Regions from separate parts of the Dermacoccus sp. Ellin185 genome, predicted to be linked through region 3. Evidence: riboswitches for the same ligand, from Rfam matches in the RefSeq annotation. Region 3 holds a riboswitch; each other region holds the start of a gene.
The links. A riboswitch is a leader RNA that binds a small molecule or an ion and turns the genes downstream of it on or off. The one in region 3 is predicted to bind S-adenosylmethionine.
Positions count from the first base shown of each region.

Region 1 (11,477 bases), on a different contig from region 3:
CCTCCTCAGCGCCCCTGGCGATCTCGGCCTCGCCCGCGCCTATCTGACGGGCACGCTGACCGGCACCGGTTTCCACCCTGGTGACCCCTACGAGGTGTTCAGCCGCATCAAGCGTGACGTGCGCACGAAGCAGCTGACGCCGAAGGGCGTTGCGTCGGCGCTCGCGCCCGTCGTCAAACAGCTGGGGCCGAAGGCGTTCGTCCACCCGCCGCTGCCCGAGGTCGAGAACGAGCCCCGCTGGAAGCGCCACCTCGCCAAGGTGAACCCGGTGGGCCGCGCCGCCGACTCGATCAAGCACCACTACGACGTCTCGAACGCGTTCTACGAGAAGGTGCTCGGTGAGTCGATGGCCTACACGTGCGCCGTGTTCGACACGCTGGACGACACCCTCGAGGAAGCGCAGGAGCGCAAGTTCGCCCTCGTCGCCGACAAGCTCGACCTGCAGCCCGGCCAACGGCTGCTCGACGTCGGCTGCGGCTGGGGCGGCATGGCGATGCACGCCGCTCGCGAGCGCGGCGTCCACGTCATAGGCGTCACCCTGAGCAAGGAACAGGCCGAGTGGGGTCAGCGCGCCGTGCGTGAGGCGGGCCTCGAGGGCCTCGTCGAGATCCGCCACGGCGACTACCGCGACGTCACCGAGACGGGCTTCGACGCCGTCAGCTCGATCGGCCTCACGGAGCACATCGGCGTGAAGAACTACGCCAACTACTTCTCGTTCCTGCACTCGAAGCTGCGCGACGGTGGCCGCCTGCTCAACCACTGCATCACGCGTCGCGACGACTCGGCATCGGCCAAGCCGGAGCCGTTCACCGATCGCTATGTCTTCCCCGACGGCGAGCTCGCCTCGCCGGGGCGGCTCATCAGTGGGTGCCACGACGCCGGTTTCGAGGTTCAGCATGACGAGAACCTGCGCCTGTCGTACGCCCTGACGCTGCGCGACTGGTGCCGCAACCTCGAGGCGAACTGGGATTTCTGCGTCGCCGAGGCGGGCCTGCCGACCGCGCAGGTGTGGGGCATCTACATGGCCGGTTCACGCCTCGGGTTCGAGGAGGGCTGGCTGCACCTGCACCAGGTGCTCGCCACGAAGACGACCGACAACGGCGACAACGGCGGCTACCCGCTGGGCTCGCACTGGGCGTCGCGTCGGCAGGGTTGACCTGTTGCGCGCACGGTGACGGCCGACGACCTCGACGAGGTCGTCGGCCGCTGTCGTGTGCCGGGCATCGCCCCGGGCCAGCGACGGCGGGTGAGATGGCGGATCGCGAGCACTGACTCGCCCCGTAGCAGCCGTGTCGTGATGCCGCGCACGGTGCCGGGCGTGGTTGGAACCCGAAGGCGCGTCCGGTGCCCGGGCAGCCCCTTTGCATAACTCGCTATTTTGAATAGGTGAGTGCTACGTTATGCGTGGGTCACGAGCCCCGGCGCGAAGTCTCGGCTGGCCGGGCGGCAACCCCCATGCGAACGCACACGGTGCGCCGGGGTGCCCCGAGTAACGACCCGGCCGCCCGTCGACCGACGCGGCGGCAAGCGCAACGAAGGGTCTGCCATGACACTCCTCGACACCACGCCCGACACGAACGTCGACTCCGCGAGCGGCGCAGCGGCGCGCCACGGCGGCACCGTCGCGACGCCCGGGCTGCGCATCGAACGCCTCGGCCCGGCGTTCGGCGCAATCGTCCACGGCGTCGACCTCGCGCAGGTCGACGACGCGATAGCGTTCGACCTGCGCCGCGCGCTGCTCGCGCACAAGGTGCTCTTCTTCCGCGGTCAGGACGCGTTCGACGACGACGCGCAGGTGCGCCTCGGCAACCTGCTCGGTGAGCTGACGGCGGGTCACCCCGTCGCGAGCACGCACGAGCGCAAGGAGATCTACTCGATCGACTCCTCCGACCCCGAGTTCTCGTTCTCCGACGAGTGGCACACGGACGTCACGTTCATGAAGGAGCCGCCGGCCATCAGCATCCTGCGCGCCGTGACGCTGCCCGACTACGGCGGCGACACCTCCTGGGCCGACGCTCAGGCGGCGTACGACTCGCTGTCGAAGCCGTTCCGCGGCCTCGTCGACCAGCTCATCGCCGCCCACGACGGCAACCGCGAATGGGGCGCGTACCTGCGCAAGCATGGTGGGCAGGAATGGAACGGCAAGGTCGTCACCGAGCTGCCCGTCGTCGAGCACCCCGTCGTGCGCGTCCATCCCGAGACGGGACGGCGTGGGCTGTTCGTCAACCCCGGTTTCACCTCCCACGTCGTCGGCGTGTCGCAGGCCGAGTCGCGGGCGATCCTCGACGCGCTGTATGCGCACCTGACGCAGCCCGAGCACACGATCCGTCACCGCTGGGCGCCCGGCGACGTCGGCATCTGGGACAACCGTGCGACGTCGCACTACGCCAACCGCGACTACGTCGACGCCAACCTCGGCCCGCGCGCCATGAGGCGTGTGACGGTCGGGGGCGACAAGCCCGTCGGCGTCAACGGGCTGACGGGTGGCGCGGCCGCCTGACGGTGCGAACTGACATGACGCGGTGCGGGTCTCTGGGGCCCGCACCACGTCGTCATGTACCCCACTGCGATTTTCGTCCCCCTTCGCGAATCCCGTCCACATCGGCGAATCCTGTCCCCATCGGCGGTTTGCGTGCACATTCGTCCAGCCGGCCGTCGGGAAAATCAGTCGCCGGGGGCGTCGCACGGTGATGGAATGACGGGATGCTGACGCTCATCAGGCCCGACGCCGCTCGCTACGACGACTGGAGGGGCGCGTTCGACGAGTTCGGCGCGTCGCCGAAGGACGGCACGGGCTATCGTCGCGACGACATCGTCGACACGTCGCGCGCCGGGTTCGACGCCTACCTCGCCGATCGTGCGCGCCAGGGCGATACGACCGTCCCGCCGCCTGAGGGATTCGTGCACTGCAGCTATTTCTGGGTGTTGGACGGCCCGCGGGCGGGGGAGGGCGACATCGTCGGATTTCTGGCCCTGCGTCACACCCTCACCGAGGTGCTCTATGAGGCGATCGGTCACATCGGCTACTCGGTGCGTCCCAGCGCTCGTGGGCGGGGCGTCGCCAAGGGCGCGTTGATGCTCGGTCTCGACGAGGCGCGGGCGCTCGGCATCGAGCAGGTGCTGGTGTGCTGCAGCACCGAGAATCCGGCGTCACGCGCCGTCATCGAGAAGTGCGGCGGGCAGTTCGAGGACGTCCGCTCCCACCCCGCGTTTCCGGGCGAGACGCGTCGCTACTGGTTCGGCTCGCCGCCGTGGCCGCAGGGCCCGACGGCCTGACGGCGCCTACGTCGGCTGCGAATGTGACCGAGAATCGCAGACGGGGGCAGGAACCGCAGAAGGGCACGGTGTAGGGCGGCCCGGCCGAACCCCAATCTCCATCCGAGCCCGGCCCCCAACCCATCCGCCGACGTCGTGACCGGGATGTGATTTTCTCGGTCCGCGAGTAGAGACTCCGTACCCACGGGTAGACCCCTAGTGTGGCCTTACTCACAGCGGCCGTCATGGCCACCAGCACTACCAGGAGGTCACCGTGGCGGCGTCACGTCTCGACACCCTCGACCGCGATCCGGGGTTGCCCCCCGTCGCGGTCGAACCCCCTCGCACCATCACCGGGCGGCAGAAGATCATGATCGCCGTCGCGGCGATCGTCGCCGCCATCGGCTGGACGATGGTCGCCTTCGTCCGCGGTGAGCACGTCAACGCCATCTGGTTCGTGTTCGCGGCCGTCGGCAGCTACGTCATCGGCTACATGCTCTACAGCCGTCTCATCGCGTACAAGGTCGTGCAGCCGCGCGACGACATCGCGACGCCGGCGGAGCAGTTCGAGAACGGCCAGGACTACATGCCGACGGACCGTCGCGTCCTGTTCGGCCACCACTTCGCCGCCATCGCCGGCGCCGGCCCCCTCGTCGGCCCCGTGCTCGCCGCGCAGATGGGTTACCTGCCGGGCACGATGTGGATCATCTTCGGCGTCATCTTCGCGGGCGCCGTGCAGGACTACATGGTGCTCGCCATCTCGACGCGCCGTGGCGGCCGCAGCATCGGCCAGATGGCGCGCGACACGCTCGGCCCCGTCGGTGGTTGGGCGGCGATGCTCGCCGTCATGACGATCATGGTCATCCTCATCGCGGTGCTCGGCCTCGTCGTCGTCAACGCGCTCGCCGAGTCGCCGTGGGGTGTGTTCTCGATCGCGATGACGATCCCGATCGCCCTGTTCATGGGCTGCTACCTGCGCTTCCTGCGTCCGGGGTCGGTCACCGAGGTGTCGCTCATCGGGGTCGCGCTCCTGCTGCTCGCGATCGTCTCCGGCGGCTGGGTCGCCGAGACGGCCTGGGGCAAGGACATGTTCACGCTGTCTCCGACGGCGCTCGCCTGGTGCCTCATCGTCTACGGGTTCGCCGCGGCCGTCCTGCCGGTCTGGCTGCTGCTCGCGCCGCGTGACTATCTGTCGACGTTCATGAAGGTCGGCACGATCGTCCTGCTCGCGCTCGGCATCATCACCGCGCGTCCGGCGATCGACATCCCCGCGATCACGTCGTTCGGCAAGCACGGCAACGGTCCCGTCTTCGCGGGTTCGCTGTTCCCGTTCCTGTTCATCACGATCGCGTGCGGCGCGTTGTCCGGCTTCCACGCGCTCATCTCGTCGGGCACGACGCCGAAGCTCATCCAGAAGGAGAGCCAGGCGCGACTCATCGGGTACGGCTCGATGCTCGTCGAGTCGTTCGTCGCCATCATGGCGCTCATCGCGGCGGCCATCATCGACCAGCACCTGTACTTCGTCATCAACGCCCCCGCCGGCGTGACGGGTGGGACGGCCGAGAAGGCCGCGACGTGGGTGAACTCGATAGGCTTGGGCGGTAATCCGATCACCGCGCCCGAGATCACCCAGGCCGCGAAGGACGTCGGCGAGGCTTCGGTCGTGTCGCGCACCGGTGGCGCCCCGACGTTCGCGTTCGGCATGTCGGACGTGTTCAGCCGCGTCATCCCAGGCGATTCGATGAAGCAGTTCTGGTACCACTTCGCGATCATGTTCGAGGCGCTGTTCATCCTGACGACGGTCGACGCCGGCACGCGCGTCGCACGTTTCATGCTGTCGGAGACGCTCGGCAACGTGCCCGGGCTGCACCGCTTCCGTGACACGTCCTGGCGCGTCGGTGCGTGGATCTCGACGCTCGTCGTCGTCGCCGCATGGGGTTCGATCCTGCTCATGGGCGTCACCGACCCGCTGGGTGGCATCAACACGCTGTTCCCGCTGTTCGGCATCGCCAACCAGTTGCTCGCCGCGGTCGCGCTGACGGTCGTGACGGTCGTCGTCATCCGCAACGGCAAGGCGAAGTGGGCGTGGATCCCGGGCATCCCGCTCGCCTGGGATCTGCTCGTGACGATGGTCGCGAGCTACCAGAAGATCTTCTCGAGCGACGCGAAGATCGGCTACTGGGCGCAGCACAACGCGTTCGTCGACGCCGAGAACAAGGGGCTGACGAAGTTCAAGACGGCCAAGACGCCCGAGGAGATCGAGGCCGTCATCCGCAACACGCTCATCCAGGAGACGCTCTCGGTTCTCTTCGCGGTGCTCGTCATCGTCGTCGTCATCGCGGGTGTGTTCGCGGCGCTCAAGGCGCTGCGCAGCGGGCACGTCGACCCCGAGGTGCGCGACGACGCGGTGCCGTCGCAGATCTTCGCGCCGAGCGGCATGCGCGTCGCGCCCGACGAGGAGAGCGTGCTCGCGCAGTGGCGTGAGGCGGGCCTCGACCCCGAGGGCGTGCATGCGGGTGAGCGCGTCCATGCCTGAGCCGCGCGGAATCGTCGGCACGCTCAAGTGGTACGTCGCCTCGATGATGGGTGACAACCACTACGAGCGCTACCTGCGCCATCACGCCGTCGCCCACCCCGGCGAGGCGCCGATGTCGAAGCGCGACTACTGGCGTGAGCGCACCGACGCCCAGGACCGCAACCCCGGCGCGCGGTGCTGCTGACGGTTCTCGGTTCAAGACCGCGGGTCTGAACACTGCGACAGGGGCTGACGCATCAAGCGTCAGCCCCTCGCGCAGTGCGGCCCGTCACTGTCCCGAGCGATCCGTCCGTCCGACGGGTTGGGCCAGGCTCGGCAACGAATGTGGACGAAAATCGCAGATGGGGACGGGAATCGAACAGGGGGCGCGTGTCAGCGGCGCAGCGTCTGGCCCAGGATGCCGGGGAGGTGACGGCGGACGTCAGACATGCGTGAGTGACGCGGGTTGGCGACGCGCACGCGCAGTGCCTTCTCCTCGACCCACATCTCCATCTCACGCACGTCGCCGAGGACGTCGCCGTCGAGTTCGAGCGCGCGCGGGCGTCCCATGGCCTTCGCGGCGACGCGGGCGCAGCGTGTGCGCTCGACGCGACCCGTGGTGCGCCGTGAGCGAGCGAAGATCTGCGCGGAGAGCGCAGCCCATTGCAGGGGCCCGTCGGCGGAGAGCCAGACGGTGTCGAAGCGCCCGTCGGTGCCGTTGGCGCCGGGCATGAGTTGCACACCCGCCGTCAGCAGACCGAAGTTGCCGACGAGCAGCGTCGTCGTCTTCTTCGTGTGCGGTGCGCCGTCGTCGAAGGAGGCGAGCATGCGCTCGGGGCGCTGAGTCGCGTAGCGCGCGCCGGCGACGGGGTAGGCCATCCACCCGATGCGCTTCTTGAGGGTCTCGCTCGTGGCGTTCATGATGTCGCCGTCGAGTCCGAAGCCGGCCATGATGAGGAAGGTGTCGTTCGTCGCCGAGCCGTCACCGAACGTCGCATGCACCCGCCCGACGTCGATGATGGTGTCCTCACCGGCGAGCGACCGCGCGAAGTTGAGCGCCGCCGAGCCGTCCACCGAGACGCCGAGGTTGCGCGCGAGCAGGTTGCCGGTGCCCTGTGGCATCAACCCCAGCGGCACGCTCGTGCCGCTCAGCGCCGCGCCGACGTGGCGCACCGTTCCGTCGCCACCGGCGGCGAAGACGATGTCGCAGCCCTGGCGCAGTGCTTGCTGCGTCTGGCCGGTGCCGGGGTCGTCGAGGCGGGTCTGCAGCCACAGCGGCTCGGCCCATCCGGCGTCGCGCGAGACGTCGACGCATTCGCGGCGCAGGGCGCCGAGGTCGTCGACCTTCGTGGGGTTGACGACGATCGCGGCGCGCGGACGGGAGGGCGTGTTCGACACGCCTTGCACTGTAACTGGAATGACGCACATTCGCGCGGGCGATAGCCTTGAGGGGTGATCGACATTCGACTGCTTCGTGACAACCCTGACGCCGTCCGCGCGAGCCAGCGTGCTCGCGGCGCTGACGAGGGCGTCGTCGACCGCATTCTCGAGCTCGACGCGACGCGCCGCAGTTCGCTCGGCGAGTTCGAGAGGGTGCGCGCCGAGCAGAAGCAGGTGTCCAAGAGCGTCGGCGCCGCGATGGGTGCGCTCAACAAGGCCAAGAAGGGCGGTGACGACTCGGAGGTCGCGCGTCTGCAGGCCGAGGCCGACGCCGCGCGCGAGAACGCTGCGACCTTGAGCGCCCGCGTCAAGGAGCTCGAGGCCACTGCCGACGAGGCGGGCAAGGAGTTCGACGCGCTGCTTCGCACCGTCCCCAACGTCGTCCTCGACGGCGTGCCGGCGGGTGGCGAGGACGACTTCGTCACCGTCAAGACGGTCGGTGAGGCCCCGACGTTCGACTTCGAGCCGAAGGATCACCTCGAGATCGGTGAGCTCATCGGCGCGATCGACATGGAGCGCGGCACAAAGGTCTCCGGTTCGCGCTTCTACTTCCTCAAGGGTGTCGGCGCACGCCTCGAGCTGGCGCTGCTGCAGATGGCGCTCGACCAGGCCATCGCCAACGACTTCACCCCGATGATCACGCCGACCCTCGTGCGCCCGGAGACGATGCAGGGCACCGGCTTCGATGTCGCGCACGACGCCGAGATCTACCGCGTGCAGGAGGAGGACAACCTCTACCTCGTCGGCACCTCAGAGGTCGCGCTCGCCGGCTACCACGCGGACGAGATCTTGAACGTCGACGCTCCCGTGCGCTACGCCGGCTGGTCGAGCTGCTACCGCCGCGAGGCCGGTTCGTACGGCAAGGACACGCGTGGCATCATCCGCGTCCACCAGTTCAACAAGGTCGAGATGTTCTCCTACTGCCGCATCGAGGACGCCGAAGCGGAGCACGCTCGCATGCTCGCGTGGGAAGAGGAGATGCTGGCCAAGTGCGAGCTGTCGTACCGCGTCATCGACACCGCCGCGGGTGACCTCGGCACGTCCGCCGCACGCAAGTTCGACTGCGAGGCCTGGGTGCCGACGCAGGGCACCTACCGCGAGCTGACGTCGACGTCGAACTGCACGACGTTCCAGGCGCGCCGCCTCAACATCCGTGAGCGCACCGACGGCGCGACGCGCTCTGTCGCCACGCTCAACGGCACGCTCGCGACGACGCGTTGGCTCGTCGCCATCCTCGAGACGCACCAGCAGGCTGACGGCTCGGTGCGTGTGCCCGAGGCGCTGCGCACGTACATGGGTGGCCTCGAGGTGCTGCCCGTCGTCTGACGACGAGCTCGGACGACGCAGTCCGACGAGGGCTGACGCGGGCCGGCATCCTGGCGGGTGCCGGCCCGCGCTCAGCCGATGAAGATCTCCCCGTGCGGATCGATCGCCACCATGATGGCGGCGATGATGGTGGCGCCCAGGAAGCCGCTGACAAGTTCGCGCATCTTCTTGGCGCCCATAGCCGTTGTCGGTCTCCTCCAGTCACCGTGCGGTGCGGTAGCTCAGCAGCGTCATGAGGGCGAACGCGACGGCAACGATGGCGCACCACGCGATGGTCTTCGTCCTCGCGAAGTCCTCGGGGCTCGTCAGATCCTTCGGACGGGCCGATCGGCTGGTCGGGCCGCCCATCTCGCTCGTCTCATGCACGCCCGGCATGGGGTCGTCGTGCTGGCCCGAATGATTCGCGCCCGACCAGTTCGTGCCGGCGGGCCCGGCCATGTCGGTGCCGGGCGCCGTCCCCGCGGCATGCTCGGCGCTCGCGTCGTCTCCTCGCGTCGTCTGCTCCCGCCGCGCGATGCGGCAGTCGGTGCCGCTGAGGTCGCTCCATGCTCACGCCCGTACGACGCGCCGGTCGTTGCGTCCGTTGCCGCAGGCCACGGTGGTTCGCGTCCGTCGGGTGACAATGAGCGCATGAATGACACCTCCCACGAGACGTCCAAGGCGAACCGTCGTGCCCTCACGCGCCGCACGGGGTTTCGGTTGGTGATCAGCGTGATCGTCGGTGTGCTCGCGGCGTTCGTCACGATCGCCGTCGCCGACCGGACGATCGTGTTCGACGTCATGACGGGGTGGACGGTCGGCGCGATCGTCGTCAGTGCGTGGACGTGGCTGATCGTGCGTGGCATGAACCCGACGCAGGCCACCGAGCACGCACGCGAGGAGGATCCGAGCGTCGCAGGAGCGGACGCCACCGTCATCATCGCGACGATGGCGAGCCTTGCGGGGGTCGGGTTGCTGCTCGTCGCGGGCAAGCACAAGACGGGCACCGCCGAAGCCGTGCTCGGGACGGCAAGCGTCGTCGCGTCCTGGTTTCTCGTGCACCTCATGTACATGCTGCGCTACGCCCGTCAGTACTACGGGCCGGCGCCGGCCAGCAACGGCATCGACTTCGAGGGCGGCGAACCCGACTACTACGACTTCGCGTACGTCGCGTTCGACCTCGGAATGACGTACCAGATCAGCGACACGAACCTGAAGAACCGGTGGGTGCGACGCCTCGTGCTGCAGCACACGCTGCTCAGCTACGCGCTCGGCGTCGGCGTCGTCGCGACAGCCATCAATCTCGTCGTGTCGCTCGCGACGAACTGACGCTCCGTCGCGCGGGGGAGGCGGGCTGTCGGTGGCGGCGTCTACCCTCGCAGGCGTGAGGGAGTTCTTCGGTCTGGACGACGACTGGGTGCGGCCGTTGCCACCCGGATGGCAGCGACGGGACGCCGTGATCGCCGTCGTCTTCCTGCTCGGTGCCGTCGTCGAGCTCGAGGCGATGCGCGCGTTGGGTCTGCCGCGCGGCACCTGGGGGCGGCCCGCGCTCTATGCGGCGACGCTCGTCGGGATGCTGCCGCTCGTGTGGCGTCGACGCTTCCCCCTCGCCGTCATGCTGCTGCTCGCCGCGCACATGTTCGCCTTCGGCATGGCGCAGTACGTCGTCATGGGCAACCTCGCGATGCAGGCGGCCTACTTCTTCTCCATCTTCACCGCACTCGCCTGGGGCCGAGATCGCCGGATGACGATGGTCGCGGCGAGCGCCGTCGTCGTGTTCATGTTCGGGTGGGTGGCCGTGCAGCTGTCGGTCGCGTCGGGGCGTGACGCGCTCGTCGACGCCTACGGAAACGGCCGCGGCACCCGCGATGACGCGCTGTTCGGCCCTGGCACAGGAGCGGTGCTCACGAGCGTCATGATGAACGTCCTGTTCTTCGTCACCGCCGTCGCGACGGGCGCCAACTCGTGGCGTGGAGCTCGCGCCCGAGCCCGCGCCGAGGATCAGGCACGCACGATCGAGGAGCAGTCGGCGCAGCTCACCGAACGCGCCGTCGTCGACGAACGACTGCGCATCGCCCGCGAACTGCACGACGTCGTCGCCCACCACGTCGCCGCGATCGGCGTGCAGGCCGCGGCCGCACGCAAGCTCATGACTAAGGACCTGTCGCTCGCGGCCACGTCGCTGACGAACGTCGAGACCTCCTCGCGCGACGCCGTCACGCAGATGCGCAGCCTGCTCGGCACCCTGCGAACCGGGGACGGCGCGTCGTCCGGGCCGGGCCGTCTGCCGCCTGGCGGCGGGGTGGTGTCGGCTGATCTGGCGGTCGCCGCGTCATCGGACGGTTCGCTCGCGACGAGGAACGAGCGCGAGACGGGCGTTGCGCTGGACGCGACGCACCGTCGTCCCGAACCTGGGTTGGACGATCTGCCGCGACTGGTCGAAGAGGTCACCTCGCCCGGGTTCGACGTCGAACTGCGCGACCTCATCGGTGACGTCGACGTGCCTGGCAGCGTCCAACACAGCCTCTACCGCACCGTGCAGGAGGCGCTGGCCAACATCCGGCGCCACTCGACGGCGACGTCCGCGTCCGTCACGGTGCGCAGTGGCGGCGGCGAGGAAGGGGCCGGTGCGGCGCGCTACGCAGAGGTCGAGATCCTCGACGAGGGGCGCCCACGGCAGGGCACCTCGGGCAGCGGCATGGGACTGCTCGGCATGCGTGAACGCGTGACGGCTCATCGCGGCAGCGCCGAGATCGGCCCCCGGCTGACCGGTGGGTACCGCGTGCGCGTCAGGCTGCCGCTACCCGACGCGCGAGGCGACGACGGCGGGCGCTCATGACCGAGGCCGCAGCGAGAGGCGACAGAGGCAGCGAACGACAGGAGGGTGGGCCTGATGGACGCGCTCAAGGTCGTCATCGTCGATGACCAGAAGATGGTGAGCAGCGGATTCTCGCTCATCCTG
Region 1 is NZ_AEIQ01000115.1:94,454-105,930, reverse strand. Features, by position in the region: gene HMPREF0321_RS12935 (cyclopropane-fatty-acyl-phospholipid synthase family protein) at 1-1,156, shown strand, start outside; SAM riboswitch class IV at 1,408-1,536, shown strand; gene HMPREF0321_RS12930 (TauD/TfdA family dioxygenase) at 1,547-2,500, shown strand; gene HMPREF0321_RS12925 (GNAT family N-acetyltransferase) at 2,704-3,276, shown strand; gene HMPREF0321_RS12920 (carbon starvation CstA family protein) at 3,530-5,791, shown strand; gene HMPREF0321_RS12915 (YbdD/YjiX family protein) at 5,784-5,975, shown strand; gene HMPREF0321_RS12910 (diacylglycerol kinase family protein) at 6,164-7,168, opposite strand; gene serS (serine--tRNA ligase) at 7,223-8,536, shown strand; gene HMPREF0321_RS16610 (hypothetical protein) at 8,738-8,902, opposite strand; gene HMPREF0321_RS16605 (DUF1345 domain-containing protein) at 9,167-9,844, shown strand; gene HMPREF0321_RS12890 (sensor histidine kinase) at 9,900-11,354, shown strand; gene HMPREF0321_RS12885 (response regulator transcription factor) at 11,409-11,477, shown strand, end outside.
Region 1: it holds a riboswitch for S-adenosylmethionine, as region 3 does, so the genes downstream of both, HMPREF0321_RS12930 (TauD/TfdA family dioxygenase) here and HMPREF0321_RS11515 (homoserine O-acetyltransferase) in region 3, are expected to answer to the same signal.

Region 2 (7,615 bases), on a different contig from region 3:
GACGCTCCCGACCCACCGCCACCGAGCACCCCGACGACGGCGAACTGCGAACCGCCGGAGAACAACAGCAGCGACAGCGCCATCGTCTGCCAGGTCGTGAGGCCCGCAGCGATGGCGAGCGCGCCGAAGCTGACGCCGTACACGCCCGTCGCGATCGCGAGGGAGACCGAGTCCTTCTTGACGGCCGCGGCATCCTCGTGGAGGGCGTCGGGATGGTCGTGGTCGGAGTGGTCGCCAGGGGTGTGCGCCGTCCGGTGATGACGGACGTCGACGCGCGCGTCACCTCCCGACGTCTCGTGCCGGGCGTCGCTCACGAGGTGCGGCGTTCGTACATGACGAGCGTGAACCCGTCGCGCGGTGCGCGCTGCGTCTCGACCCACACGGTCGGGTCGATCGTGGGGAAGTGGGCGTCGCCCTCAGGCGCGAGGGGGATCTCGCTGATGAGCAGACGGGTGACGTGGTCCATCGTCGCGGCGTAGATCTGCGCGCCGCCGACGACGAACGCGTCCTGGCCGGCGACCTGTTCGAGGGCTTCGTCGACAGAGTGAACGACGGTGACGGACGTGTCGTCACGCGCCGGCTGTGCGGGGGCGAACTCGGGATCGTGCGTCACGACGATCGAGCGGCGCCCGGGCAGGGTGCCCATCGTCGCGAACGTCGTGCGCCCCATGATCATGGGGTGAGCCATCGTCGTCGCCTTGAAGTGTGCGAAGTCGGCGGGGATGTTCCACGCCATGTCGCCGCCCGTGCCGATGACGCCGTTCTCGGCGACGGCGGCGATGCTCGTCAGCTGGGGCGCATCGCTCATACCGCCACCTGGGCCTTGATCGCGGGGTCGGCCTCATAACCGTCGAGGCGGATGTCATCGAGCTCGAACGCGTCGAGCGCCGTCACGTCGGGGTTGAGCACGAGCGTCGGCAGCGTCTTCGGCGTACGTGTCAGCTGGAGGCGCGCCTGGTCGAGGTGATTGACGTAGAGGTGCGCATCGCCGAGCGTGTGGACGAAGTCGCCCACCGCGAGGCCCGTGACCTGCGCGACCATGTGGGTCAGGAGGGCATACGAGGCGATGTTGAACGGGACGCCGAGGAAGACGTCACCACTGCGCTGGTAGAGCTGGCACGACAGCTTTCCGTCGGCGACGTAGAACTGGAACATCGTGTGGCACGGCGGCAGCGCCATGTCGTCGACGTCGGCGACGTTCCACGCCGAGACGATGTGACGACGGCTGTCAGGGTTCGTGCGAACCGACTCGACGACGCGCGCGATCTGGTCGATCGTCTCGCCGTTCGGCGTCGGCCACGAGCGCCACTGGTGGCCGTAGATCGGCCCGAGGTCACCGTCGGGGTCGGCCCATTCGTCCCAGATCGAGATCTTGCGCTCGTGCAGCCATGCGACGTTCGTGTCGCCGCGCAGGAACCACAGCAGTTCGCCGAAGATCGAGCGCAGGTGCAGCTTCTTCGTCGTGAGAACGGGAAACCCCTGGGACAGGTCGAAGCGCATCTGATGACCGAAGACGCTGAGCGTCCCCGTGCCCGTGCGGTCGTCCTTGCGGGTGCCCTCGTCGAGAATGCGCCTCAGCAGTGCGTGATATTGCTCCACGCGCCTCACTGTAGGACGCGCCGGTGACAACGCGCCTGCGGCGTCCGCTTCGTGGTGGCGAGTTGGTGGTGGCGACGCCGCGCGCGGCGGGCGTCCGCACACGTGGACGCTCGTGCACTAACCTGGGCGCATGACGACGACGACACCTTTCGGGCGCATGGTCACGGCCATGGTGACGCCCATGAAACCGGACCGCTCGATCGACTACGACGGAGTGAAGAAGCTCGCCGAACACCTCGTCGCGAACGGGCACGACGGCCTCGTCGTCAACGGCACGACGGGGGAGTCGGCGACGACGACCGACGAGGAGAACATCGAGACGGTGCGCGCCGTCGCCGACGCCGTCAAGGGCCGCACAGCGATCACCGCCGGGGTCGGTACGAACGACACCGCGCACTCGGTACGCGCCGCCAAGGCACTCGCGGACGCTGGGGCGGACGCCGTCCTCGTCGTCACGCCGTACTACAACAAGCCGACGCAGGCGGGCATCGTCGAGCACTTCAAGGCCGTCGTCGGCGCCACCGACCTGCCGGCCATGGCCTACGACATCCCCGGGCGCTCGGGGACGGCGCTCGCGAGCGACACGATCCGTCAGCTCGCGACGATCGACCAGGTGCGCGCGGTCAAGGATGCCAAGGGCGACTTCTTCGAGGCGACGAAGCTCATGGACGAGACCGACCTGCTGTGGTACTCGGGCGACGACGTCGTCAACCTCGCGTGGCTCGCGCTCGGCGCCGTCGGCGTCGTCTCCGTCGTCGGCCACGTGGCCGGCAACGAGTTCCGCGCGATGATCGACGCTGTCGACGCGGGCGACCTCGCGACGGCGCGCGCCATCCACACCAAGCTCATCCCCGCGATCGACGCGCTGATGAACACCTCCCAGGGCGCCATCATGGTGAAGGCCGCCCTCAAGGAGCAGGGCGTCATCGACTCCGACGCCATCCGCCTGCCGCTGCTGCCCGCGGACGAGGCGATGTACGCCGTCCTGCGTGACGGCCTGACGAAGGCGGGGCTGCTGTGATGGAGAGTTCGCTCGAACTCGGCCCGCCGCCCGCGCTGGCGAAGAACGGTGCGCGCGTCATCGCGCTCGGCGGTCTCGGCGAGGTCGGCCGCAACATGACGGTCGTCGAGTACGGCGGACGCCTGCTCATCATCGACTGTGGTGTCCTCTTCCCCGAGGATCACCCGGGCGTCGATCTCATCCTGCCCGACTTCGACTACCTCAAGGATCGCCTCGACGACATCGAGGCCATCGTTTTGACGCACGGTCACGAGGACCACATCGGCGCGGTGCCGTACCTGCTGCGCATGAAGAACGACATCCCGCTCATCGGCTCGACGCTGACGCTCGCGCTCATCGAGGCGAAGCTCAAGGAGCACCGCATCCGCCCGTACACGATGGCGGTGAAGGAGGGCCAGCTCGAGAAGATCGGCCCGTTCGACTGCGAGTTCGTCGCCGTCAACCACTCGATCCCCGACGCGCTCGCCGTCTTCGTCCGCACGCCCGCAGGCAACCTGCTGTGCACCGGCGACTTCAAGATGGACCAGCTTCCGCTCGACGGCCGCATCACCGACCTGCGCGCGTTCGCGCGGCTCGGTGAGGAGGGCGTCGACCTGTTCCTCACCGACTCGACGAACGCCGAGGTGCCCGGCTTCACGACGCCGGAGAAGGACATCACGCCCGCGATCGAGCGCGTCTTCGAGAAGGCGGAGCGACGCATCATCGTCGCCTGCTTCTCCTCGCACGTGCACCGCGTGCAGCAGGTGCTCGACGCCGCCGAGGCCCACGGGCGCAAGGTCGCGATGGTCGGGCGCTCGATGGTGCGCAACATGACGATCGCCGCCGACCTCGGCTACCTGAAGGTGCCCGACAACGTGCTCGTCGACATCAAGAAGCTCGAGCAGATGCCCGAGGACAAGCAGGTGCTCATCTGCACCGGCTCGCAGGGTGAGCCGATGGCGGCGCTCGCGCGCATGGCGAACCGCGACCACCGTATCGACGTGGGGGAGGGCGACACCATCCTCATGGCGAGCTCGCTCATCCCGGGCAACGAGAACGCCGTCTACGGCCTCATCAACGGCCTCATGCGTCTCGGCGCCAATGTCGTGCACAAGGGCAACGCGATGGTGCACGTCTCGGGCCACGCCTCCGCCGGCGAGCTGCTGTACTGCTACAACGTCGTCAAGCCGAAGAACGTCATGCCGATCCACGGCGAGTGGCGTCACCTCGTCGCCAACGGCAAGCTCGCCGCCGCGACGGGTGTGCCGAGCGACCAGGTGCTGCTCGCGGAGAACGGCGTCGTCGTCGACCTCGTCAACGGCAAGGCTGCCATCACGGGCGCGGTGCCGGTCGGGTACGTCTACGTCGACGGTTCGCTCGTCGGTACGACCGACGAGGACATGCTCAAGGACCGTCGCATCCTGCGTGACGAGGGCTTCGTCACCGTCATCGTCGTGCGCGACGCGAAGACGGGCGCGATCCTCGCCGGCCCCGACATCCGCACGCGCGGCTTCGCCGAGGGCGACGAGGTGTTCGACCGCGTCCGGCCGAAGATCGAGCAGGCGCTGCTCGAGGCGCGCAACAAGGGTGTCAAGGACAGTCGCCAACTGCAGCAGGTCATCCGCCGCGCAGTCGGCGGTTTCGTCGGCGGTAAGCTGCGCCGCCGACCGATGATCATCCCGGTGGTCATCGACGCCTGAGACCTCGGGGGGTATGTCAGGGGGTTGTGCGAGGCGGCTGAGATCGCCTCTGACTGTCCATCTCGGATGAATGAAGGGTGCGACCCTGTGACGCGTCGCACCCTTCATCCGTTGGGGTGCAACCGGATTCGAAATAGACTTCGAGGTTTGCTATTGAGCGTGGTCAAAAACTCGCATCAGCGCGCGAGCGGACCCTTCGACAGGAGCCACCGCGTCGGCATCCCGTATCTGACGAAATGCGGCGGTGAGCCCCTCGCTGGGGCCCACCGCCACTCGTTCTCCTCACCAGGGGCGGGGCTCTGAGAGGTCTCGTCGGTCGGTGACGGGGCTCCACCCGAGGCCCGGGGTGTGGGTGTAGTCGAAGGCGGGCCCATGGGTGACGAGAGCACGCACGGCGTCGACGAGGCGTCGTGCGTGCTCTGTCGTCGTTGCGAGACCGATCGAGGCGCGCACTGCCGTCGCGCCCTCGCCGAGGCGCGCGTCGCAGAGCAGGTGAGCGCAGAATCGCCCGTCGCGCACAGCGATGCCGTGCTCGTCTGCGAGCACCTGAGCGACGAGCGTCGGGTCGTACCCGGCGACGGTGAACGTCGTGACGCCGACGTTGTCGCTCGCATTCCGCCTTGGCGCGCCATCGTCGAGGTGAGCGTCCGCGGCATTCTGCTCGTCGAAGAGTTCGACGATCCTCACGCCGTCGATCGAGGCGAGACCGTCGCGGACGATGGCGTGGATCTTCTCCTCGCGCGCCTCGGCTTCGCCGCGCTGCGCGGACAGCGTCGAGGCTGCGGCCGCGAGCGCGATGGCCCCGACCGCGTTCGGGGTGCCGCCCTCGTGGCGTGCGGGCGCGGGCGCCCAGGCGACGTCGCCGGCGCCTGACGCATCTCCGCTGACGCGGTGGCTCGCGCCGCCGGCGCGGAAGTACGGAGGGGCGGTGTCGAGCCAGTCGCGGCGCCCGACGAGGGCTCCTGAACCGTACGGCGCGTAGGCCTTGTGGCCGGACAGAGCGACGTAGTCGATGCCCCAGGCGTCGATGTCGACGCGGCGGTGCGGGGCGAGCTGCGCGGCGTCGAGAGCCGTCCGCGCCTCATGCCGGCGGGCGACGGCGGCGAGGCGCTCGATGGGCCACACCTCGCCCGTCACGTTGCAGGCGCCGGTGATGAGGACCAACACGGGAGCATCGTTGTGGGCGCGGAATTCCGCCAGAGCGACGTCGAGGTAGCCCTCAGCCTCGGCGTGAGAGTGAGGGATCGGCAGCCGCGTCGTCCGCTCGTCCGCCCACGGCAGCAGCGCCGCGTGGTGCATCGAGCGGAACACGAAGACCTGCGTCTGTTGCGGCAGACAGTGGGCCAACAGGTTGAGCGCGTCCGAGGTGTTGCGCGTGAAGACGGTGACGTCGTCCTCGCGCGCGCCGACGAACGCGGCGACCTCCTGCCGAGCCTCCTCGTACCACCGGGTCGTCAGCTGCGACGCCCGTCCCGCACCGCGATGCACCGAACCGTACGTGCGCAGGGTCGTGTCGACGGCCCGCGCGGCGGCCTGCAGCGCGGGAGCCGTCGCGCCGTGGTCGAAGTTCGCGTGCTCGACGACGCGCCCGTCGAGCGTCGCGACGCCGAGATCGGCGCCGATCGTGGCCAGGGCGGCATTGGCCTGCTGCGGCGCGTCCGCGCGATGATAGGTAGCCGTGGGCGTCTCGCGACGGGACCCGCCGGGGTGCGCGGGCTGGGTGTGGTGACGCTCGGGGTCCGCGACGGGAGTCCCGGGGGTTACGGCGTGAGCGGGGCGGGTCGTGTGGCTCGCAGCGTGGCGGCGCGCGTCGGAGTCAAGGATCGAGAGAATGGCAGAACGGGGCATCGAGGCTCCTCGAATCAGGGGCCTCGCCGTCGCCAGATGGCTCGGCCCGCGCTTGCCGACACCGGTGCTGGTGGCGGCCAGGTCGTCACCCGGAGCACCCCACCGCGGTGGAGGGTTGCCGTCCAGCAAGCCGGGGCTGTGCGCTGGAACTCATGACCTACGTGAACGCTCGCACCCGGCCCTCCGCCGCGTCCACCGACGTGCGGCCAGAGGTTCGCATCGTGAGATCACCTGTGGGATCGCGGATGGCGAGCGCCGCGCGCAAGAGTCGGCGTCTCGCGGTGGGGATGCCCGTGGTCCCCCGGGCAGCTGGCGGCGCCTCCGACACGGGTCAGGGCGCTGTCGGATGCGAGCGCGTCAACGCGCCAGCGCGTCGGGACGCGGATTCGAAGGTGTCGAGCCGACCCGCCGTCACCATTGGACCCGTGTCACGGCGTGGGTCCGCGAAAACGGCCGGAACCCCCACTAGCCTTGCGGGGTGGCGACCCGAAACAGACCAGCGAACGACAGCGTCCTCGTCGCGAAGAAGGCCTCTTCGCAGCCGCGCGCCAAGAGCTCGCGCCCGGCCGGCGCATCTGCGGCCTCGACGACGCGCGCCCGCACGACCCCGCCGAAGTCGAGCGCACCACGTTCGGGCGGCACGACGAAGAATGCACCCGCGCGCAAGACCGGCTCGTCGCGAGGGGCTGCTGAAGCGCGTCCCTCCGCGTCCGGTCGCGCTGCTCGTGGCGCGTGGATGGGTGTTTCGCACGTCGCCGGCGGCACCGTCCGCCGCGTCGGCGCCGCCGCTTCTGACCTCGAACCCGAACACCGTCGCGACGGGCTCGGTTTCGCCCTCCTCGCCCTCGGCATCGTCGTCGCTGCGCGGGAGTGGTGGGGGCTGCCCGGCATGTTCGGGGACGTCGTCCACGCCGTCGCGGCCGGCACGTTCGGCGTCATCGCCTACGTCCTGCCCGTCGTCCTCACCGGCATGGCCATCCACATGTTCCGCCACCCGCGGGGGCACCAGCCGACCAACCGCATGACGATCGGGCTGACGATCCTCGCGCTCGGCTCGACGGGGATCGCCCACCTCGTCGGCGGGCGTCCGTCGACAGGGGATTCGACCGCGGTGCGCGGCGCAGGCGGCATCCTCGGCGTCATCACGGGAGGGCCGCTGTCTGCCGCGCTCACGGTGTGGGGCGCGGGCATCATCCTCGCGCTCGTGTCGTTCTTCGGTTTCCTCGTGCTGACGCGCACGCCCGTCAATCGCATCCCGCAGCGCATCCGCGAGGTCGAGGCGCAGATCTTCGGCCACCCCCTCGATGAACGCGACGACGAGGGCGAGCTGCTTCAGCGTGACGCCGTCGCCGACGACCTGCACGGCGCCGACATCGGCAACCGCGCGCGGGGCGGCTCGCGTCGCGGCGCGGGTGACGACGCCCGGCGCGGCGATGAGCCCTACGAGCAGGCCGCCGAGGTCGTCGGC
Region 2 is NZ_AEIQ01000095.1:180-7,794, reverse strand. Features, by position in the region: gene HMPREF0321_RS10660 (AzlC family ABC transporter permease) at 1-314, opposite strand, end outside; gene HMPREF0321_RS10655 (dihydrofolate reductase) at 311-808, opposite strand; gene HMPREF0321_RS10650 (thymidylate synthase) at 805-1,599, opposite strand; gene dapA (4-hydroxy-tetrahydrodipicolinate synthase) at 1,730-2,620, shown strand; gene HMPREF0321_RS10640 (ribonuclease J) at 2,620-4,299, shown strand; gene HMPREF0321_RS10635 (aminotransferase class V-fold PLP-dependent enzyme) at 4,582-6,147, opposite strand; SAM riboswitch class IV at 6,191-6,305, opposite strand; gene HMPREF0321_RS10630 (hypothetical protein) at 6,613-6,813, opposite strand; partial or broken gene HMPREF0321_RS10625 (DNA translocase FtsK 4TM domain-containing protein) at 6,884-7,615, shown strand, end outside.
Region 2: it holds a riboswitch for S-adenosylmethionine, as region 3 does, so the genes downstream of both, HMPREF0321_RS10635 (aminotransferase class V-fold PLP-dependent enzyme) here and HMPREF0321_RS11515 (homoserine O-acetyltransferase) in region 3, are expected to answer to the same signal.

Region 3 (11,477 bases):
TGGCTGGCGGTGTTGAGGACGTCGGCGGCCGTGGGCCCGTCGCTCGTCTGGTCCATCCGCATGTCGAGTGGCGCGTCGGCGCGGTAACTGAAGCCGCGGTCGAGCTCATCGAGCTGCAGGCTGGAGACGCCGAGGTCGAACAGCATCGCGTCCGCGGGGCGGGGCAGGACGTCGGCGACCTCGGTGTTGACGGCGTGGACGCCTTCGAAGCGGTCACCGAAGCGGGCGAGGCGTTCACCGGCCAGACGCAGGGCCTCGGTGTCACGGTCGATCCCGATGGCGCGGGCCTCGCCGAAGCGCTCGAGCACGGCCTCGGTGTGGCCACCCATGCCGAGGGTGGCGTCGACGTAGAGAGCGCCGGAGCGCTCGAGCGAGGGGGCGAGAGCGTCGAGGATCTCGGTGAGCATGACGGGCACGTGACGATCGGCTGCGAGGCCGCGTGACATCTCCATCGGTGCTCCGTCGCTCGAATCGGGGTGGGCGGCATTCGGCCGGCGGCGCTGCTGTCGCCAGGGCCCCCGCCGCTGGGCTTCCGGCACCGGGGAAGGTGTGTCGGATTCTCAGCGGCCGGAGACCTCGCGACAGCAGGGCTACAGCAAACCGGGAACGACTTCTTCGGCCTGCTCGGAGAACGGCTGTTCCGCGCCGGCGAGGTAGTCGTTCCACGCCTGCGTGTCCCAGATCTCGACGCGGTTACCCGCACCGATCACCGTGCATTCCTTCGAAAGACCCGCGTACTCGCGCAGCAGCGGCGGGATCGTCACACGGCCCTGCTTGTCGGGGATCTCGTCGGAGGCCCCCGAGAGCAGGACGCGCTGATAATCACGCACCGCACGCGAGGTGACGGGTGTCGTGTTCATCGCGGCAGCGATGCGCTCGAACTCGTTCATCGGAAAGACGTACAGGCAGCGTTCCTGCCCACGCGTCATGACGAGGCCCGCAGCGAACTTCTCGCGGAACTTCGCGGGAAGGATCATGCGGCCCTTGTCGTCGAGACGCGGCGTGTGGGTACCCAGAAACACGGCTGGGCACCTCCCGTCACCGATCTCGCTCCGATGACCCCCACTCTACTCCACTTCACCCCACCATGTCGCCCCACCATGTCTGATCTCGTGATCTGGGCAGAGCGATTTCCGCGTCATTGCAGGGCTGACGGCGGGTGGGGCGCGGTGGAGGGAAAAAACCGCCGCTCCCCGACCGTGGGGGCGCGGGGTCCGGCTCGGTCGACGGCTTCACGGCCACGGCACCTCGTCGAGAGCGCAGGTGGAGCGATGTGGAGGAACCCGGTGGAGCGCAGTGGAGGGCGTGCGTGGAGCGCGGTGGAGGGCGATGCGCTCGTCGGCCAGGCGGGTGACGACGCATCCAAGCCCGCGGGGCGAACTGTGGCCGGGGAGGGAAGTTTGGCAAGATCGTGAGTCATGGAACGCCGCAGCCCCGAGCCTTACCCCGCGACCACCGACGTCCTCGGCCTCGCCGACGCCGTGCGCCGCAACGTCGCCCTCGTCGTCGAGGGCAAGGACGACGTCGTGCTCACGGCCGTCACCGTGCTGTTCGCGGGCGGTCACCTGCTCGTCGAGGACGTGCCGGGCGTCGGCAAGACCGTGCTCGCCAAGGCCCTGGCCCGTTCGGTCGACGCGACGATGCGACGCATCCAATTCACGCCCGACCTGCTCCCGAGCGACATCACCGGTGTCAACGTCTACGACCAGGGCAAGGGTGACTTCACGTTCCGTCCGGGCGCGGTGTTCGCGAACATCGTCATCGGTGACGAGATCAACCGCGCCTCTCCGAAGACGCAGTCGGCGCTGCTCGAAGCGATGGAGGAGCACCAGGTGAGCATGGACGGGCGCACCATGCCGCTGCCGCGCCCCTTCATGGTCGTCGCGACACAGAACCCCGTCGAGATGGACGGCACCTTCCCCCTGCCCGAGGCGCAGCGCGACCGTTTCATGGCGCAGATCAGCATGGGTTACCCCTCTGCGCGCGCCGAGCTCGACATGCTTCTGCACCACGGTGAGAAGGACCCGCTCGACACGCTGCGTCCCGTCGCCAGCGCCGACGACGTCGAGCACGCGATCGATGCCATCGCGTCGCTGCACACGAGTGACGCGCTGCGTCAGTACGTCGTCGACCTCGTCGCCGCGACGCGCAGCCACCCCAGCCTGCGTCTCGGCGCGAGCCCGCGCTCCTCGCTGCAGCTGCTGCGCGCGGCGCGCGCCCACGCCGCCATCGCGGGGCGCGACCACGCGCTGCCGGAGGACGTCGCCGCCATGGCGCCCGCCGTCCTGTCGCACCGTGTCCTCATAAACCGCGCCCAGCGCGACGAGACGCCCGGTGACGTCGTGCGCCACCTCGTCGAGACCGTGGCTGTGCCGTCGGCGTCGCGATGAGCACGCTGCCGCGCCTCACCCGTCGTGGCCTGCTGCTCGCGGGAGCGGGCGTCTCCCTCGTGCTCATCGGCGCGTTCTCGGGTTTCACCGACCTCGTGCGAGCCGGAATCTTCGCGTTGCTGCTCCTCGTCCTCAGCGTGCTGACGCTGCTCGTCGCGACACGCGCGTCGGCGCAGGTGCGTCACGTCGGCCCGCGGTTGCCGCTCGAACCCGGTGACCGCGAGCGTGTCGCCGTCCACGCCGAGCTGTCGCCGTCGGCGCGCTTCTCGGGTGCCACCCTCCAGGAACCGCACACGTTCGGCGGCCCGACGCCGTCGTGGCCGGTCGAGGGGCGCCACTTCGACGGCGAATACGCGGTGAGCGCGCCTCACCGCGGCCGCTTCGTCACCGGTCCGACGCGCCTGGTCGTGCGTGACCCGTTCGGCCTCGCGCACCTGACGCGGGACGTCGCCGCGCGCCGTGAGATCCGCGTGTGGCCCCGCCAAGACGTCGCGCTCACGCCGCAGCGCGAGCGCAGCCTCGTCGGCGACTCGAGCATCGAATCGCACCTCGCCTTCGGCGGCGAGGTCGGGGCGAGCGTGCGCCAGTACGTGCGCGGTGACGACATGCGCCTCGTGCACTGGCCCGCCACCGCTCGCCGCGGTGAACTCATCGTCCGCCAGCTCGACCCACCGACCGACGAGACCGCGCGTGCCCGGCTCGTCGGGCACGTCGAGACCCCGGGTGTCGACGCCGGATGGGAAGGCCTCGTCGAAGCCTGCGCCTCGTGGCTCAGTGCACGCGCCCGCGCGCACCAGCCGTTCGCGCTGCGGGTCGGCGCCGAGACCTACCGCGATCTCCACGACGCGATGGACGCCCTCGCCGTCGCGGGTGATTGCCCCCTCGTCGACGACGCCGCATCCGCGCACGTCGTCTTCGTCCACGCCGACACCGCGGGCTCACTGGGGCCGGCGCCGTCCGGGGGTGAGGCGTTCGTCGCCGGATCACCCGATGCCGTGACGCCGATGCGCGCCCGCCTCGACGCCGACGGGTGGAGCACACACACGGTGCCCGAGGCGCGCCCCGTCACCACCGCCCCCGCCGAAGGAGCTCGATGACCACCCGCCGCATCCTCGCCGAGGTCGCCCTGGGGCTGCTGTGCCTGAGCGCCTGCTGGCCCCTCGTCGAGCTGTCGAAGGCCGACAGCGTCGGCGTGCCGATCGTCGTGGCCGCGCTCGTCATGTGGGCGATCGGCGCCGGGCTGCGACGCGTGGGTGCACGCTCCTGGCTCATCGTGCTCGCGCAGGCGGCGGCCGTCGTGGTCTCGCCACTCGCGGCGCTCGCCGCGCACGGGGTCTCCCCGACCCCGTCCGCGCTGCGGGCCGCCGGCCACGAGGCGCAGAAGGTCGCCAACTCCTCCGTCGCTCCCCTGCCGGCCGTCGCCGGCATCATCGCCGCGCTGACGCTCGGCGCCGCGCTCGTGGCCCTCGTCGTCGACTACGTCGGGGGCACGTCGAAGCTGCCGGCCGCCACCGTCCTGCCCGTCGCGGCGCCGTTCGTGCTCGCGACGACCGCCCTCGGTCAGACGTTGCCGCTGCCCTACTTCGCTGCTGCCGCAGCCGCGTGGGCGCTCCTGATGTGGCTGAGCACGAGTCGTTCCCGCACGTTGACGGGTGCGCCCGTCTTCGCCGCCGTGACGGTGCTGGCCGTGGCCGGCGCCGCCGCCCTGTCGGGGCACGTGCCGACCCGCGCGACTCCGGCTCTCGCCGAGGGTGGAGCCCGGGGCGTCGACACGAGCGTGGACTTCTCGACATCGCTCGACCTGAGCAAGGATCTGTCCTCGCGCAACGCGGCGCCCGTCCTCACCTACACGACCGAGGACTCACAGCCCGGCCCGCTCCGGGTGACGACGAGCTCGACGTACGCGGACGGCCAGTGGCGCGCGCGCACGAACGAGCCGACGACGAAGGTGAGGGCCAACAGCGAGTTCCCAGCGCTCGGCTACGACCCGGCCGTGCCGACGACGAGCTCGCAGGCCACCGTCACGCTCAACGGGATGAAGCCGCCGTTCATCGCCGCGCCGACGACGCTGCGCGCCGCCGCCTTCGGCCAGGGCCACGACACCTTCGACGTCGGAACGACGACCGGCGTGCCGCACCTCGCCGCTCAGGTGCCCGCGTACGCCGTCATCTTCCGGACGTTCACGGCGGCAGCGCGCCCCGTCGACGACTCGGCCGTCAGCGCCGGAACCGGTGGGGTGACGCAGGACGACCTCGCCGTCGCCTCGCTGCCGCAGGCGGCCCGCACGCGGATCGACGCGCTGCTCACCGCCTCCGGCGCCGGAGATGCGACCTCGCGTTTCGACAAGGCCGTCGCCATCCAGAACCACCTGCGCACCGACCCGTCCTACACGTACTCGCTGACGCTCGCCCCGACCCGCACTGTCGACGGCGCGAAGCTCGACCCCCTGTCCAACTTCCTCGAGACGAAGCAGGGCTACTGCACCCAGTACGCCACCACGATGGTGATGAGCGCCCGCTCACTCGGCATCCCGGCGCGCGTCGCGATCGGGTTCCTGCCCGGCACGAAGCAGGGCAACGAGTACGAGGTCCGCGCCGCGGACGCGCACGCCTGGCCCGAGCTGTACTTCCCCGGCATGGGGTGGACGCGGTTCGAGCCGACGCCCGGTTCGCGCTCGGGCGCGGCGCCGGCCTACGCGCGGACGAGCCCGTCGGCGACGAAGTCGTCGTCGAGCGCCCCGACGACGAGCTCGAGCGCGCCCGTGCCGTCGACTCGTTCGGTCGCCCCGTCGACCACGACGCAGACGTCGACGTCGACCTCGCACGGCGCGCCGGTGACGCACCACGACGACGGCGTTCTCGGTCGCGTCCTGCTGACGCTGCTCGGCGCGCTGGCCGTCATCGCCCTGCTCGGCGCGCTGCCGCTGCTCGGCTGGTGGCGACGCAACCGTCCGGTGCGTCAGGCACGTGAGCCCCGCGAGCGTGACGAGGCCCTGTGGCACCGCATGGTCTGGAACCTGCGCGACCTCGGGTACGTCGTCACGACCGAGCGATCCCCACAGGAAGCGGCCGGCCGGTTCGCCGACGACAACCCGCGCGCGTCGACGCACCTCGTCGAAGCCGTCGAACGCGCGGCACACTCGATCGAGAACTCGCGCTACGCTCCGACGCCTGCGCGGGGCATGGCTGCCACGACCGAACGCGTGACGCGCGCAGCACGCTCCGACGCCTCCGTCGGCGCTCGCCTGCGGGCTTGGCTGCTGCCCCGCTCGGCGTTCGGGGCACGGAGCTGAGGTCGCCGCGGGGCCCTTCGAGCGTGGGTCCCGCGGTGCGTCAGACGTTCTGGCTCGTCCGGTGTGCCGGATGGTCGGGCGTTCGACCCGTTAAGGTCGCGGATATCTGCGTTTTCCCTACGCCCAGACTGCTCGAACAAGGCACTCCAAACCCGGCGCGCATGACGGACTGGCCCGCATCCACTGGTGTGGATGCGGGCCAGTTCATCGTGCGCGACGCGCCGAGCGCGCGCCTCGTCGACGACTCTCAGTCGAGGATTCTCAGTCGAGGTAGTCGCGCAGCACCTGCGAGCGCGACGGGTGCCGCAGTTTGCTCATCGTCTTGCTCTCGATCTGACGGATGCGCTCACGCGTCACGCCGTAGACCTTGCCGATCTCGTCGAGCGTCTTCGGCTGGCCGTCGGTGAGGCCGAAGCGCATCGAGACGACGCCCGCCTCGCGCTCGGAGAGCGTGTCGAGCACCGAGTGCAGCTGCTCCTGCAGCAGCGTGAAGCTGACGGCGTCCGCCGGGACGACGGCCTCGGAATCCTCGATGAGGTCACCGAACTCGCTGTCGCCGTCCTCACCGAGGGGCGTGTGCAGCGAGATGGGCTCACGGCCGTACTTCTGGACCTCGATGACCTTCTCGGGGGTCATGTCGAGCTCCTTGGCCAGCTCCTCCGGCGTGGGCTCGCGGCCCAGGTCCTGAAGCATCTGACGCTGCACGCGAGCCAGCTTGTTGATGACCTCGACCATGTGCACCGGGATGCGGATGGTGCGCGCCTGGTCGGCCATGGCACGCGTGATGGCCTGACGGATCCACCACGTCGCGTACGTCGAGAACTTGTAGCCCTTGGTGTAGTCGAACTTCTCGACCGCGCGGATGAGGCCGAGGTTGCCCTCCTGGATGAGGTCGAGGAAGAGCATGCCGCGACCCGTGTAACGCTTGGCCAGCGACACGACGAGACGCAGGTTGGCCTCGAGGAGGTGGTTCTTCGCGTTCTTGCCGTCCGAGGCGATCCACCACAGCTCGCGCTTGAGCTTCATGTCCATCTTGACGCCCGACTCGAGCTTCTGCTCGGCGAACAGGCCGGCCTCGATGCGCTTCGCGAGCTCGACCTCCTGCTCGGCGTTGAGCAGGGCGACCTTGCCGATCTGCTTGAGGTAGTCCTTGACCGGGTCGGCCGTCGCACCCGCCGTCACGACCTGCTGGGCCGGCGCGTCATCCTCGTCACCCGGACGCAGGACGAAGCCGCCCTTCTCGTCTTCGGCCTCGCCGGCGGGCTTCTTCGCCTCGTCGACCTCCTCGGCGCCTGCCTCGACGTCCGTCACGACGACGTCGTCGATCTCGACGTCCTCGGCGACGACCTCGTCCGGCTCGCCAGCGGATGCTTTCTTGGCGGTGGTCTTCTTCGCGGTCGTCGACTTGACCGCGGTGGCCTTCTTCGCCGTCGCCTTCTTGGCGGTGGTCTTCTTGGCGGCCGCCTTCTTCGCGGGGGCCTCACTCGCCTCGTCGGCGGTGACGTTCTCGTCGAGCTCGGCGTCGGTCTCCGCCTCTACGGCCTTCTTCGCCGCCGTCTTCTTGACGGCAGCCTTCTTCGCGGTCGTCGTCTTGGCCGCGGTGGTCTTCTTCGCGGCAGCGGTCTTCGTCGCCGTCTTCTTGGCAGTCGACTTCTTCGCCGCGCTCTTGCGCCCGGTCGTCGTGGCGACGGCCTGGGCCGCGTGAACCTCGTCGAGCACGATCTCGATGCCCTCGGCCCCCAGCGCCTTCAGCACCGCCTTCTGCTTGGCCATGGAGATCTTCGCTTCTTCGAGGGCGGTCTTCAGCACCACGCTGTCGACCGTGCCGCTCGCGCGCCCCTGCTCGAACAGAGCAATGACCGCGGGATGGTCGATGTCCGCGGGAAGCGCGGGGGTCTGAGCCGTTTCGGACACTGAGGTCACCAACTACCTTCCGAGAGTGCACAACGCATCGGGCAGGCGCAATCGCGCGCCGAGCGCTTCGTACGAGGGAAGAGACGAACCACGGGGGCGGGATCCGACGAGAGCCGGTTGCCCGAGACTCACCTGAGCTCGCCTGGCACCGTGGTGCCTGATTCGATCCCCCGCGTCGCTTCTTTCACCATTATAGAACTCTGGGTCGAGAACCGCAGAATCACGGGGTTCAACGCCCCTGCGTGCGCGGGTGTTCCCGACCTGACGCAAGCGCGTTAGGCCGGGGTTGGGAGCAGCGCGAGATCAGTGCGCTGTGGGCTTGACCGCGAGGACGGGGCACGGCGCGTCGAGCAGCAGCCGCTGAGCGCTCGAACCGAGGATCAGCTTGCCGACGGGCGTGCGGCGACGCAGCCCGATGACGAGCAGCGCCGGGTCGAGTTCGGCCACCTCGTCGAGGATCACCTCGACCGCGTCCTGGCCCTCCTCCACCTGCACGACGCGGCCGCCGACCGCGTCCGCACTCTCCTGCGCGGCAGCGCGCGCGTCGTCGCTCGGGACGGTCGAGACGAGTACGAGCGGGCGCCCCAGCACACTCGACTGACGCACGGCCTCGGCCACCGCGGCCTCACCCTCCGGGCCCGGAGCGAAACTGACGACGACGGACATGCGCAACCCCTGTTCTGCGACTGTGGCGATCGGCTCACACGCTACCCGAGGTGCCGCGAGCGTCCGCCGTCACGCCACGGGACGGACGCGGCCCGCCTCGGCCGTGAGCGGCCGGGCGATGACCTCGCGCACGAGCGCCGCGATCTGGTCGGCTTCGATGAGGAAACCGTCGTGACCGTGCGGCGAGTGGATGAGACGCAGCCGTCCGCGCCCGTGAGCCCGGACGATGTCGGCGGAGGCACTGACCGGGAACAGCCGATCGGAGTCGACCGCGGCGACGACGAGCTCACCCCCGAACACCCGAAGCGCAGGCTCGATGCCGCCGCGGCCGCGGCCGACGTCGTGCGTCGCCATCGCCTGCGTGAGCCGCACATAACTCATGGCGTCGAACCGCGCGACGAGTTTCGCGGCGTGGTGCTCGAGATAGCTCTCGACGGCGAACAGGCCGCCGTCGAGCGTGCGGTCCGCTCCCTGCGACTCGCGTCCGAACCGCTCCTGCAACTCGTGCGCGCTGCGGTAGGAGGTGTGCGCGATCTGGCGGGCGAGCCCGAGCCCCGACGTCGGGAAGACGCCCTGCTCGAGGTAGCCGCCACCCCGGAAATCCGGGTCAGCTTCGATTGCCCGCACCTGCGTGTGCCCCCACGCGATCTGGTCGGCGCCCGCCGCCGCGCAGCTCGCGACGACGAGGGCGCGCTGCACCCGATGCGGGAAGGTCGCCACCCACTCCGCGGCGCGCATCCCGCCGAAGGAGCCGCCGATGACGGTGTGGAAGCGCGCGATGCCGAGAGCGTCGGCGACCCGCGCCTCGGCGCGCGCCTGATCCCTGACGCTGACGTGTGGGAAGCGCCCGCCCCACACCCGGCCGTCTGGTGCGAGCGACATGGGGCCCGTGCTGCCGCGACAGCCGCCGAGCACGTTGATCGCCACGACGAACAGCTCGTCGGTGTCGAGGGGCGCGCCGGGGCCGATGAGACCAGGCCACCACCCCGCCGTCGGCTGCCCGGGGCCGACCGGCCCGACGACGTGCGAGTCTCCGGTCAGGGCGTGCTCGACGAGGACGGCGTTGCTCGCGTCGTCGTTCAGCTCGCCCCAGCACTCGTACGTCATGACGACGTCGGGCAGGGCGGCGCCGTTCTCCAGCGTCAGGGTGCCGATGTGGACGGCACGTGCGTGCGGGTTGAACCCGTCGTCGGTGAGGGGCGCCGCGGGGTCGGCCACGGCGAGGCGACGGTGCGAAACCATGACGTCCTCGATTCCGAGGTGGGTCGCAACCCACCTCTCGCGCTTGCCGCCCACGGGCGGCCCTGTCGTCACCCGGGGCACCCCGCCGCGAGGGAGGGTTGCCGCTCAGCAAGCCGGGGCTTGTGTCGCTGAAACTCTTGACCTGCGACAGAGTAGGCGGCCCTGCCCGCGGCTTCCATCGCCCGCGCGGCGACGTCCACGATGTGGCGCGCTCCCACAACCGGCACGCTCGTCAGGCGACGGAACTCTGCCGAGCCTTCGTGTGGAGCGCACCGACGGCCTGCTCGTACGACAACCCCGTGCCTGTGATGTCGCGCAGCAGTTGCCCCAATGACGTCCGCCCGATGCGCAGCGACGCCGCGGCGCACGCACCGGCTCCCCGCAGGTCGCCTTCGCGCCAGGTCGCGGCGGCCTCGAGGGCCTTCCACGCGGCGCGGCCGTGGCGCGGCACGAGCGGCAGCCAAGTTCGCAGGCACGCGCTCGTCATCAGCGGGCCAGGCTCGCCGAGCGGCGTGCCCGGGCTCAGCAGACGAAACAGTTCGGGTGCGACGCACAGGAGGATCTCATCGCGCGTCGGGCCGTCGACGACAGCGTCGGCGAGCACCTGCAGGTCGGCGCTGCGGGAGCGTCGCCGGGTGCCCGACGCGGTGTCGGGGACGTCGCACAACCGTGCCCAGGCGGCTCGGACGTCGACGACGCTGGGAACGGGGCGCGCGGTGGCGGCCATGGCCTCGCCGCCGCGGCGGACGTCGCGAAGCTGCTCGCGGGTCTGCTCTGACAGGGACGGGATCTCGTGGATCGCGCCGTCACAGCAGCCGAGCTCGCATTCGATGGCCCACCAGTGCTCGTCGCTGGCACCGAGGACGTGGTGCAGCGGCACGCGGCGCTCGATGCGTTTCGCGAGGGCCGCGATGTCGACGCGGCCCGGCTCGCAGCGATAGGCGATGGCGATGGCGGCCTGCGCACCCATCGTCGCGCGCCGCTCAGCGACGACGTCGAGCATGTGCGCCGTCTCCCCGTCGCACGCATCGTCCGCCCAGCCGAGCACCCCCGCGAGCGCACCGTCACGTTCGAACAGGACGATGACGGCGCCCGCCCTCTCGGAGCCGACGAGATCGGGAAGGGCTGCCACCAGGGCGCTGAGGCCCTTGAGTCGTGTTGTTGTCTTCATGCCCCCAGCGAAACCCATGACGCCACCCGCGCGCTGACCACGAGCCACAAACCTGTGGACGAGGCATCCTGCGGGCCGCGAAACGGGCCGTAGCCGTCACACCTGTGGGTGAGTGGGCCGTTCGAGCAAGGCCAGGCGGGGGTTCGGGGCCCGTCAGATCGTCGCCCGGAAGCCCGTTGATGCGCACGGACGACACATCGCCGAACCGGCCCGGACACGCCGAACGCCACCCGTCGAAGACGAGTGGCGTTCGGGGTGGAATCAGGGCGACGTCAGGCTGACGGCGGGATCTGCGCGACGAAGTCGCGACGCGCCGACTGGGCGATCTTGCGGATGAGGACGACATCGAGGCCGCCACCGATGAAGCCGCCCGCCACGGGGATGAGGCGCGGAATGCGCGTGAGGAAGCGACGCCCCACCTGCGAGCCGAGACGGAACGCAACTGACTTGTTCACGACGGCGAGCGCCGCCGGCGGCAGCTTGCGCGTGGCGACGTTCGTCGCGACGCCACCCGTCATCGGGCCGAGGCCCTTGAGGACCTGCGTCGCGTCCGCACCGATGAGGTCGAGCAGGATCGCCGAGCGCACGGCTGGGTCGTCGACGTCGTGACCGTTGATGGCGGCGATTGCCGCGACCATGCGCGTCGCGACGGTGTAGAAACCGATGACGTTCGCGGGCAGTGCCACGGGGAGCGTGACGAAACCGCCGAGGTTGGTGAGGAAGCCGTTCGCGCCCGCGAGCTTCGTGTGTGATGCGACGACGTCGTCCATCGCCGCTTCCTTGGAGCCCGCCTTCTTCATCG
Region 3 is NZ_AEIQ01000099.1:76,995-88,471, forward strand. Features, by position in the region: gene rsmH (16S rRNA (cytosine(1402)-N(4))-methyltransferase RsmH) at 1-452, opposite strand, end outside; gene mraZ (division/cell wall cluster transcriptional repressor MraZ) at 591-1,022, opposite strand; gene HMPREF0321_RS11490 (MoxR family ATPase) at 1,419-2,390, shown strand; gene HMPREF0321_RS11495 (DUF58 domain-containing protein) at 2,387-3,487, shown strand; gene HMPREF0321_RS11500 (transglutaminase domain-containing protein) at 3,484-5,682, shown strand; gene HMPREF0321_RS11505 (RNA polymerase sigma factor) at 5,944-7,605, opposite strand; gene HMPREF0321_RS11510 (universal stress protein) at 7,900-8,262, opposite strand; gene HMPREF0321_RS11515 (homoserine O-acetyltransferase) at 8,332-9,504, opposite strand; SAM riboswitch class IV at 9,539-9,647, opposite strand; gene HMPREF0321_RS11520 (hypothetical protein) at 9,737-10,675, opposite strand; gene HMPREF0321_RS11525 (EcsC family protein) at 10,948-11,477, opposite strand, start outside.